Regions from separate parts of the Cellulosimicrobium sp. So1_17 genome, predicted to be linked through region 2. Evidence: riboswitches for the same ligand, from Rfam matches in the RefSeq annotation. Region 2 holds a riboswitch; the other holds the start of a gene.
The links. Region 2 has a riboswitch for thiamine pyrophosphate ahead of ACZCLJ_RS03845 (ECF transporter S component). Riboswitches for the same ligand answer to the same signal wherever they lie in the genome.
Positions count from the first base shown of each region.

Region 1 (5,103 bases), 1.9 Mb from region 2:
GGGCCGTCGACCTGTCGGTGCGCTCGGACGCCACGCCCGGCCCGGCGAGCGCGGAGGAGGCGTACTCCGCGTGCGAGGTCGTGCTCGTCGACACGTCGGGCCGCCAGTTCACCGCGGGCGCGTCGTCGCTGCCCGGCATGCCGGTGACCGATCCGCCGGTGTGCACGGGTGCCGTCTCCAGCCGCGCCACGCAGTACTTCCTCACGCCCGACGACGCCGAGCCCGCCGAGGTGCGCCTCGTCGAGCCGGAGCTCCTGCCGGACTACTGGTCCTTGCCGGTCACCGCCGGGTCCGGCTGACGCTCGCGCGAGAGCCGCGCCGCGCGTCGCGTGCGCAGCGCCGACGGCAGTCCCAGGTTGGCGAGCAGCGCGTCGGCCGCGGCGGCGAGCAGAACGGTCGTGAGCACCTGCACGACGACCGTCGCGACGGTCTCGAGCGGGCCGATCACCGCGCGCCACGCGACGATGCCGGGCTGGCCGAGCACCGCCTGGGCCGCCGTGAAGACGGTCTGCTCGGCGAGCGTGAGCAGCGCGAACGCGACGCAGAACAGCAGGACCGCGCTCCAGCGGCTGCGCCACAGCATGCCGAGGGCGCCGACGAGGCCGCCGAACCGCCGACCCGGGTCGAGCATGAAGCCCCAGGCCGCCTGGGCACGCTTCTCGCCGAGCGTGCGGTTGACCCGGTCGACGACACGCGTCGCGCGTCCGTCGGTGCCGTCCTGCGCCGCGCGCGTCCGCGCGGGGTCGACGACGTCGACCGCCTCGACCCCGTAGACGATCGTGCCGAGCGTGAGCCACGCGAGCGGCACCACGAGCCCGGTGACGATCCCCGCGAGCAGGAGCGACGTCGTCGGACCGACGGCCGCGACCAGCGGCTCCAGGAGGTCCACGCGTGCGACGACGCCGTCCCACCACGTCGTCACCTCGACGACGACGACGCGCGACGTCCACCACTCGCGGACGCTCCCGACGACCGCCGTCACGGTGAAGGCGCCGACGACGATCCAGACGACCTCGCAGTACCCGGCGACGATGCGCACGGCGGCCGTGCGGGCGCTGCGTCGGGCCTCCCCGCCCGCCTCGACGACGCCCCGCTCCAGGCGCTTCGCGAGGCGCTCGAGGAGGGTACGGGCGAGCAGCGCGCCGGCCACGAGGAGCACGACGGTGAGCCCGAAGCCCTCGGGGATCGGGTCGGCGGTCTCGATCCCCGCACCGGCGGCGAACGCGTGGTCGAGCGCGGCGGAGTCGACGTACGCCTGCCAGTCGGACGACAGACCGCCGTAGAACTCGTAGATGACGAGGTACGGGACGAGCACCGACGCGATCGACCCGAGGAGAGCGCGCACCTCGATCCGGTCGCGGTCGTCCCGCGGCTCGCGGCGCAGGACGTGCAGCATGACGACGATCCCGACGACCGTCGCGAGCGGCGAGAAACACAGCACGAGCAGCCCGAGCTCACCCGACGACGGCGCGACCGTGAGCGCCGCCTGCAGCGCGAGCTCGTGGGCCACCTGGGCGAGCACCGCCACCGCGACGAGCGCGGGCCAGTGGCGCACGAGGAGGCGTCCGGCGTCGACGAGGACGCGCGAGCCCGCGCGCAGCACGGACGGCGCGGCGCCGGCGTCGGGCGCGGGCGTCGAGGTCATCGGGACGGGGTCCGTCACGCGCGCCAGGGTACCGGGGCTGCGCGCCGGGGCCCGACCTGGCTCACGACGAGCCGAGGACTACGACAGGAAGCGCGTGACGACGCGCTTGGCCTCCTTGCCGGCGAACCGGCGGGCGAGGACGCCGACACCCGCGGCGACGGCCGCGAACGTCACGGCGGAGACGATGCCGACCTCCTCGTCGTCGAGGTCCTTCGGCGCGTCGTGCCCCGTGACCTTCGCCCACACGAGCGTGACGAGCTTCTGCGCCGCCCAGCCGGCCGCGAACGTCAGCGCGACGGTCCCCACCTTGACGGCGAGGGTGGCCTTCTCCTCGGTGTCTGCCACGGGTGCTCCTCCATCGGGTCGGCGGTCCCGGCGGGGCCGGGTGTGCTGCGCACCACCGTAGTCCCTGGCCTGCGTCGACGCCGTGCGGCAGCCACCGCGGTGTACGCTCGCCGGGAACGACAGGGGAGCTCCCCGGGAGCTGAGAGTGCGGACCACCGCAGACCCTCGAACCTGATCCGGTTAGCACCGGTGGAGGAAGTCGGGAATCTCGATCACCCGTCCGCGTCGGCCGTCGCGCCGACGCTGGCGGATGGACCCCTCCTGAACGTCCGGGGAGGACACATGCAGCACACCACCCGTCGTCGGGCAGCGCGGCCCGGCCGTCACGTCACGACGGCGTCCCTCGCCGCGGTCACGCTCCTCGCCGCTGCCGCGTGCAGCGGGGGCGACGACACGGCCGGGGGCGACGGCGCGTCGTCGGGCACCGTCACGCTCGTCACGCACGACTCCTTCGCGGTGAGCGACGACGTGCTCGCCGCGTTCGAGGAGGAGAGCGGGCTGACCGTCGAGCAGGTCGCCCCCGGCGACGGTGGCGCGCTCGTCAACCAGCTCGTGCTCACCAAGGGCTCGCCGCTCGGCGACGTCGTGTTCGGGATCGACAACTCGTTCGCGACCCGCGCGATCGACGAGGGCGTGCTCGACCCGTACACGCCCGCCGACCTCCCGGCGTCCGCAGAGCCGTACGCCGTCGGCGACGGCGAGCTGACGCCCGTCGACGTCGGCGACGTGTGCATCAACGTCGACCACGCGTGGTTCACCGAGGCCGGGGTGCCGGAGCCCGAGACGCTCGAGGACCTGGCGGAGCCCGCGTACCGGGACCTGCTCGTCGTGACCAACCCCGCGACGTCGTCGCCCGGGCTCGCGTTCCTCCTCGCGACCGTCGGCGCGTTCGGCGAGGACGGCTGGGAGCAGTACTGGGCCGACCTGCGCGAGAACGGCGTCAAGGTCGTCGACGGCTGGTCCGACGCCTACTCCGTCGACTTCTCCGGCGGCGAGGGCGCGGGCGACCGCCCGCTCGTGCTGTCGTACTCGACCTCGCCCGCGTTCACGGTCTCCGAGGACGGGACGTCGTCGTCGACGGGCGCGCTGCTCGACACGTGCTTCCGCCAGGTCGAGTACACGGGCGTCCTCGCCGGGGCCGAGAACCCCGAGGGCGCCCAGCAGCTCGTCGACTTCCTCGTGAGCGAGGCGTTCCAGGCCGACGTCCCGGGCCAGATGTACATGTACCCCGTCGACGACACCGTCGCGCTGCCCGCCGAGTGGGAGCAGTTCGCCCCGCTCGCCGACGAGCCGTTCGAGGTCGCGCCCGAGGACATCGACGCGCACCGCGACGAGTGGATCAAGGCGTGGACGGCGACGGTCGTCGACTGACCACGCCGGTGCTCGGCCGTGGGTGGTCCCGTGCTCGGCGCGGGCTGCTGTGGGGGGTCGCGGCGGCGGTGCCGCTGGTGTTCCTCGGGGTGTTCTTCGCGTGGCCGGTCGTGGCGCTCGTCGCGCGGGGGTTCGTCGGGCCGGAGGGCGGGCTCGACCTGTCGGGGTTCGCCGAGGTGTTCTCCGACCCGCGGACGTGGCGGATCGTCCGGCTCACGCTGTGGCAGGCCGTGCTCGGGACGACGTTCTCGCTGCTCCTCGGCGTGCCCGGCGCGCACGTGCTGTACCGGTGCCGGTTCCGCGGGCGGCGCGTGCTGCGCGCGCTCGTCACCGTGCCGTTCGTCCTGCCCACGGTCGTCGTGGGCGTCGCGTTCCGCACGCTCCTCGTCGAGGGTGGGCCGCTCGGGTTCCTGCGGCTCGACGGGACGTTCGCGGCGATCGTCGTGGCGCTCGTGTTCTTCAACTACTCCGTCGTCGTGCGCACGGTCGGCGGGCTGTGGGAGCACCTCGACCCGCGCGCGGAGCAGGCGGCGCGCGCGCTCGGCGCGACGCCGTGGCGCGCGTTCCGCACGGTGACCCTGCCCGCGCTCGCCCCGGCGATCGCGAGCGCCGCGTCGATCGTCTTCCTCTTCTGCGCGACGGCGTTCGGCGTCGTCCTCGTCCTCGGCGGCATCCGCTACGGGACGATCGAGACCGAGATCTGGATCCAGACGACGCAGTTCCTCGACCTGCGCACCGCCGCCGTCCTGTCGGTCGTGCAGCTCGTCGTGGTCGTGGCGGCGCTCGCGGTCGCGAACCGCACGCGCGCGAAGCGTGAGCGGGCGTTGACGCTCACCGCCGCGTCGAGCGCTGCGCACCCGCTGCGGCTGTGGCAGCGCGGGTCGGGCGGTCCGGCGAGCGGCCGGCCCGGCGGTGACCTCCTGCCCGCCGCGCTGACCGCCGTCGTGGTCGTGGTGCTGGTCGGGCTGCCGCTCGCGACGCTCGTCGTGCGGTCGCTGCGCGTGCCGGGCGGCGGCTGGGGTCTCGACAACTACGCGAACCTCGGCACGACGGGCGGGCGCAACGCGCTGTCCGTCACCGTGTGGGAGGCGGCGGGCAACTCGCTGCGCACCGCGGCGCTCGCGACGCTGCTCGCGGTGGTGATCGGGGGCCTCGTCGCGCTCGTCGTGTCCCGGCGACCGCGGTCGCGCACGGGACGCCGGGCGATCGGCGCGCTCGACTCGCTCTTCATGCTCCCGCTCGGGGTCTCCGCGGTGACGGTCGGTTTCGGGTTCCTCATCACCCTGGACCGGCCGCTCGGGCTCGACGTCGACCTGCGCACCTCGGGCCTGCTCGTGCCGATCGCGCAGGCGGTCGTGGCGATCCCGCTCGTCGTGCGCACGGTGCTCCCGACGCTGCGCGCGATCGACCCGCGCCTCCGGGAGGCCGCCGCGACGCTCGGTGCCGCGCCCGGCCGCGTGTTCCGCAGCGTCGACGGCCCCATCGCCGCGCGGTCGCTCGGCCTCGCGGTCGGGTTCGCGTTCGCGGTGTCGCTCGGCGAGTTCGGCGCGACGTCGTTCCTCGCCCGCCCCGACACCGCGACCCTGCCCGTGGTGATCTTCCGGCTCGTCGGGCGACCGGGTGCCGAGAACCAGGGCATGGCGCTCGCGGCGAGCGTCGTCCTGGCCCTGCTCACGGCCGTCGTCATGCTGCTCGCCGAGCGGTTGCGCGGCGACCGCCCCGGAGGAGAGTTCTGATGGTGC
Region 1 covers NZ_CM143702.1:3,566,429-3,571,531, forward strand. Annotated here, with positions in the region: gene ACZCLJ_RS15685 (hypothetical protein) at 1-299, shown strand, start outside; gene ACZCLJ_RS15690 (hypothetical protein) at 263-1,663, opposite strand; gene ACZCLJ_RS15695 (DUF4235 domain-containing protein) at 1,724-1,990, opposite strand; TPP riboswitch at 2,102-2,205, shown strand; gene ACZCLJ_RS15700 (thiamine ABC transporter substrate-binding protein) at 2,273-3,361, shown strand; gene ACZCLJ_RS15705 (ABC transporter permease) at 3,358-5,097, shown strand; gene ACZCLJ_RS15710 (ABC transporter ATP-binding protein) at 5,097-5,103, shown strand, end outside.
Region 1: linked by a shared signal. The riboswitch ahead of ACZCLJ_RS15700 (thiamine ABC transporter substrate-binding protein) and the one ahead of ACZCLJ_RS03845 (ECF transporter S component) in region 2 are both predicted to bind thiamine pyrophosphate.

Region 2 (5,103 bases):
AGCGTGCGCAGCGCGAGCGAGGCGCCGATCGTCAGCCCGGTCGCGCCGACGGTGACGGGGCCGATCACGACGGTGTCGCCGCCCGGGCGGGTCAGGACGTTGACCACGAGCAGGCTCGTCGCGAGCACGAGGAACGGCACGTGGCCCACGGCGACGGCCCGCAGCGGCACCCGCCCGAGCGCCAGGAGCGCGGCGAGCGCGAGGACGTAGCCGATCGCGGGGGTCACGGGGTCCGTCACGAGCAGCGCGGCGGTCGACAGCACCAGCACCGTCGCGAGCTTCACGGTCGGGTTCCACCGGGCGAGCGGGCTCATCCGTGCACCGCCGGGACGCGGTCGCCGTGGCCGGGCCGGCACCGGGCGAGGAGCGCGTCGTCGAGCGCACGGACGAGCGCGCGCAGCCCGACGCCCTCGCACCGGCCCGTGCGCGCCCACCACTCGAGCAGCGGCGGCCGGGCGAGCCGCGCACCGGCGCACAGCGCGTCGTCGGCGAGCGCCGCCGACGTCTCACGGTCCGCGACGACCTCGCCGTCGACGACGACGGCCACGCGGTCGGCGACCCGCGCGACGAGGGTCAGGTCGTGCGTGACGAGCGCGACCGCGCCCCCCCGGTCGGCGAGGTCCCGCAGGACCCGGGCGGTCGCGTCGGACTGGGCGCGGTCGAGGCCGAAGGTCGGTTCGTCCGCGAGCAGGACCGGGGGATCGAGCACCGTCGCGGTCGCGAGGGACAACCGCCGCTGCTCGCCGCCCGACAGGCGGAACGGGTTCGCGTCGGCGAGGTGGGTGAGCCCGTACGCCGCGAGCGTCCGCGCGACGCGCTCGTCGAGGTCCGCGACGCCCGCGAGGCGCGGCGACCACGCGACCTCGTCGCGCACGGTCCGTGCGAGGAGCTGGTGCTCGGGGTCCTGGAAGACCATCGCGACGGGCGCCGGCCCCGCCACGGTGAGCGTGCCCGACCTCGGTTCCAGCCCGGCGAGCCCGCGCAGCAGCGTGGACTTCCCGCTCCCGTTGGGTCCGACGACGGCGAGCACCTCGCCGACACACAGGTCGAGGTCGACGTCGCGCACGACCGGTGCGCCGGACCGTGTCACCGTGAACGCGCGCGCACGGAGCGCCACGGGGGGTGCCGGCGTGCCTGCCGTGGCAGGCAGGGCCCGCCCGGCCCGCGCCGGACGGTCGGCGGACGGGCCGGTGCGCGAGGAGGAGGCGAGGTCGACGAGCCACGCGTCGGTGCGGTCGGAGCCGAGAGGCCCGGGGGCCCCTGCGGCCTCGAGCAGGACGTCGAGAGGGAGCCAGCAGCCGAGCTCGAGGAGCCGCTGCGCGTGCTCGCGCAGGACGGCGCGGGTGGAGCCGTGCGCGACGACGCGCCCGCCGTCGTCGAGCACGAGCGTGGCGTCGGGCAGGTCGCCGAGCTCGTCGAGGCGGTGCTCGACCACGACGAGCGCCCGCCGCCCCGGGCCGTCGGCGAGCCGGGCGACGAGGGCACCCACCTCGCGCGCGCCCTGCGGGTCGAGGAGCGCGGTGGGTTCGTCGAGGACGAGCAGCGCGGGGTCGGTGACGAGCGCGGCGGCGAGCGCGACGCGCTGCGCCTCGCCGCCGGAGAGCGCGTGCGTCGACCGCGCGCGCAGGTGCGTCGCCCCCGCCGTGGCGAGGGCGTGCGCGGTCCGGTCGTCGACCGTGGCCGGGTCGGCGGCGCGGTTCTCGAGCGCGAAGCGCAGCTCGTCCTCGACGCCGCCGAGGCACAGCTGGTCGCCGGGGCTCTGCTGCACCAGGCCGATCTCCGCGGCGAGGCGTGCCACAGGGATCTCCCGGGGGTCGTGGCCGGCGACCTGCACGTCGCCGGTCACGTGCCCGGGCAGCGTGTGCGGGACGACCCCGGTGAGAACGCGCAGGAGCGTCGACTTGCCGCACCCGGACGGTCCGACGACGAGCAGCCCGGTCCCCTCCGCGACCTCGAGGCTCACCGCGTCGAGCACGGGGACGGCGTCGTGGCCGACGCTGACGGACAGGCGCCGCGTCCGCACGGCCGCGGTCCCGGGCGCGGCGGGGGCGGGCGCGACCTCAGCCACGGCGCGCCCCGATGGCGAACGCGTCGAGGGCGCCGGTGCGCGCGAGCGCGTCGCCGAGCAGGCGTGCCGCGATCCCGCACAGCAGCACGCACGACACGACCTGGACGCCGAGCCGGAGCATCGCGTAGTCCTGGCCGAGCCAGCCGAACCGGACCGCGTTGAACGCGTACGTGACGAGGGCCGCGCTCACGCCGGAGGCGACGAAGACCCACCATCCGTAGCGGCGGTAGCGCGTGAGGGCGAAGGGCAGCTCGGCTCCCACCCCCTGCACGAGCCCGACGAGCAGCAGGAGCGGTCCGGCGGGCGAGGCGAGGAACACGACCTCGACGAGCGCGGCGAGCGTCTCCGTGAGGATCCCGACGCCCGGCTTGCGCACGATGTACGTCGCGAGCGGTCCGACGACGATCCAGGCGCCGGCGAGCACGTTCGCGGCGAGGTCGGCGAGCGGTCCCATCGCGAGCTGGAGCGGCGCCCAGAGCTGGACGAGCGCCCAGTACACGAAGCCGAACACGACGCCCAGGACCGCGACGAGAACGGTCTCGTGGAGCGTCAGGCCGCGAGGTCGCCGGGACGCTCCTGGCCGGGGTGTGACGGGTCGTGCGACGGGTCGGGCGGTGGGCTCGGTCATGCGGGTCCCTTCGTCGGGCCGCGACGGGTGCACGACGGCGCGTCCCGCACCCGCGCGCGCACGTGCCCCGGGTGCGCGGTCGCGCGGGCGCGTGCAGGCGCAGGGGACGGTGACGTCGGCCCTGCTCCCTTCGCTGGTACGAACCAGATCAGGTTCCACGGGTCTGCCGGTGGGACACGGATGTCCGGCCGGCACTCTCAGCGCTCGTGCGCTCCCCGGGGGCGTTCGTGCCGACCCTAGGGGCAGACGCGGCTCGGGACAATCCCCCGTCTCGGGGAGCGGGCGCGTCGGCCTCCGCCTCGCCGGCCGCCCGCCTCGTCAGCACGCCACCTTGACACCGGCGTCGAACACCTGTTCGAATCATGGCGTGAGGTGGGACGGACAGGCGATCGGCGTCGACGACGGGGCGCTCCCGGGGCTGGAGCGCGCCGGTCTCGTGCGCAGCGTCCGCACGCCCGAGTTCGCCGGGATCACGTTCCACGAGGTCACCGCCAAGAGCGCGCTGTCCAAGGTGCCCGCGATGTCGCGCATGCCGTTCCGCTGGACGGTCAACCCGTACCGCGGCTGCAGCCACGCCTGCTCGTACTGCCTGAGCCCGCAGACCCCGGTGCTCCTGGCCGACGGCACGCACCGGCCCGTCGGCGAGCTGCGGGTGGGCGACGAGATCGTCGGTACCGAGGCGCACGGCGCCTACCGCCGGTACGTCCGCACGCGCGTGCTCGACCGCTGGACCATGCGCAAGCGTGCCTATCGCGTGACGCTGGCCGACGGGACGCGTCTGGTCGCCAGCGGCGACCACCGGTTCCTCACCGAACGGGGGTGGCGACACGTCGTGGGGGGCGACGGGCGTCGCGCCCACCTCGCGCTGGGCGACGTGCTCGTCGGGCCGGGACGTCACGCGCTGCGCGACCTCGCGGCCGCGCCGGACGGCTCCGCGCCGGTCCTCGGTCGCGACGTCACCGGCGGCGAGGGTCTGCGGGTCGAGGCGCTCGAGGCCCTCGGCGGCGCAGGCGACGAGGTCGAGCTGGTCGACATCACGACCGGGACACGCGACTTCGTCGCCGACGGGGTCGTGAGCCACAACTGCTTCGCGCGTCCGACGCACCAGTACCTCGACCTCGACGCGGGCGAGGACTTCGACCGCGAGGTCGTCGTGAAGGTCAACGTCGACGACGTGCTGCGCGCCGAGCTCGCGAAGCGGTCCTGGGTGCACGAACCCGTGGCGCTCGGCACGAACACCGATCCCTACCAGCGCGCCGAGGGTCGCTACCGGCTCATGCCCGGCATCATCAGGGCGCTCGCGGACTCCGGCACGCCGCTGTCCATCCTCACCAAGGGGACGCTGCTGCGCCGCGACCTGCCGCTGCTCGTCGACGCGGCGTCGCGCGTCGAGGTCGGGATCGGGGTGTCGCTCGCGCTCCTCGACCCCGGTCTGCAGGCGTCGGTCGAGCCCGGCACACCCAGTCCTCGCGCGCGCCTGGACCTGATCCGCGCGGTCCGCGACGCGGGCCTGCCGTGCGGCGTCATGGTCGCACCCGTGCTGCCCTGGCTGACCGACTCCACGCGCGCGCTCACCGACCTCCTCGACGCGGTCAAGGACGCGGGCGCCACCGGCGTGACCGTGCTGCCGCTGCACCTCAAGCCCGGGGCGCGCGAGTGGTTCATGGCGTGGCTCGCGCGCGAGCATCCGCGCCTCGTCCCGGGGTACGAGCGGGTCTACGAGCGCGGCACGTACGCGTCGAAGGCCTACCGGTCCTGGCTGTGGGACCGCGTGCGCCCGATGCTCGAGACCCGGGGCTTCGCCGTCTCGGGCCACCGCGGCCCGTCGGGCGTCGAGGGTCGCTACCGACGCGGTGAGCTCGGCGGCCTCGGAGCGGCCGAGCCGCCCGTCGACGGCGCGTACCCCCGTGGCAGCCTCGCCCGCGACACCACCGCGGCGCCGACCGCCGGAGCGCTCGCGGGCATGCCGGTCGACGGCGGCGCGCTCGACCTCGCGGGCGGCGGCGTGGAGCAGGTGCTGTTCTGAGGCTCGCTCAGGCGGTGCTCGCCGGCACCGGAGCGACACGCACGATCTCCGTGCGGGCCACGACGCGGTCGCGCACCTCGGCCAGCGCGACACGCGCCGGGTCCGCCATGTACTCGGCGAGCGCCGCGTCGTCGGGCATCTCGATGACCTGCACCTCGCAGGGCGCGGTCGGGTCCTGGCCGGGCAGCGCGCGCACGCGCTGCACCACGCGACCGCCGTGAACCGGCACGAGCGCGAGGACCTCGTCCTCGTAGCGGGACAGCGCGTCGGCGTCACCGGTCGGCCACAGCAGGACGCACACCATGATCGTCATGCGCCGCACGGTACGCCCGGACGCGTGGTCGCGTCAGCCGTCGGCGAGGCGGGCCGGGAAGCCACCCG
Region 2 covers NZ_CM143702.1:858,262-863,364, reverse strand. Annotated here, with positions in the region: gene ACZCLJ_RS03855 (energy-coupling factor transporter transmembrane component T family protein) at 1-314, opposite strand, end outside; gene ACZCLJ_RS03850 (ABC transporter ATP-binding protein) at 311-2,068, opposite strand; gene ACZCLJ_RS03845 (ECF transporter S component) at 2,061-2,696, opposite strand; TPP riboswitch at 2,803-2,924, opposite strand; gene ACZCLJ_RS03840 (Rv2578c family radical SAM protein) at 3,064-4,722, shown strand; gene ACZCLJ_RS03835 (DUF1330 domain-containing protein) at 4,730-5,035, opposite strand; gene ACZCLJ_RS03830 (PPOX class F420-dependent oxidoreductase) at 5,069-5,103, opposite strand, start outside.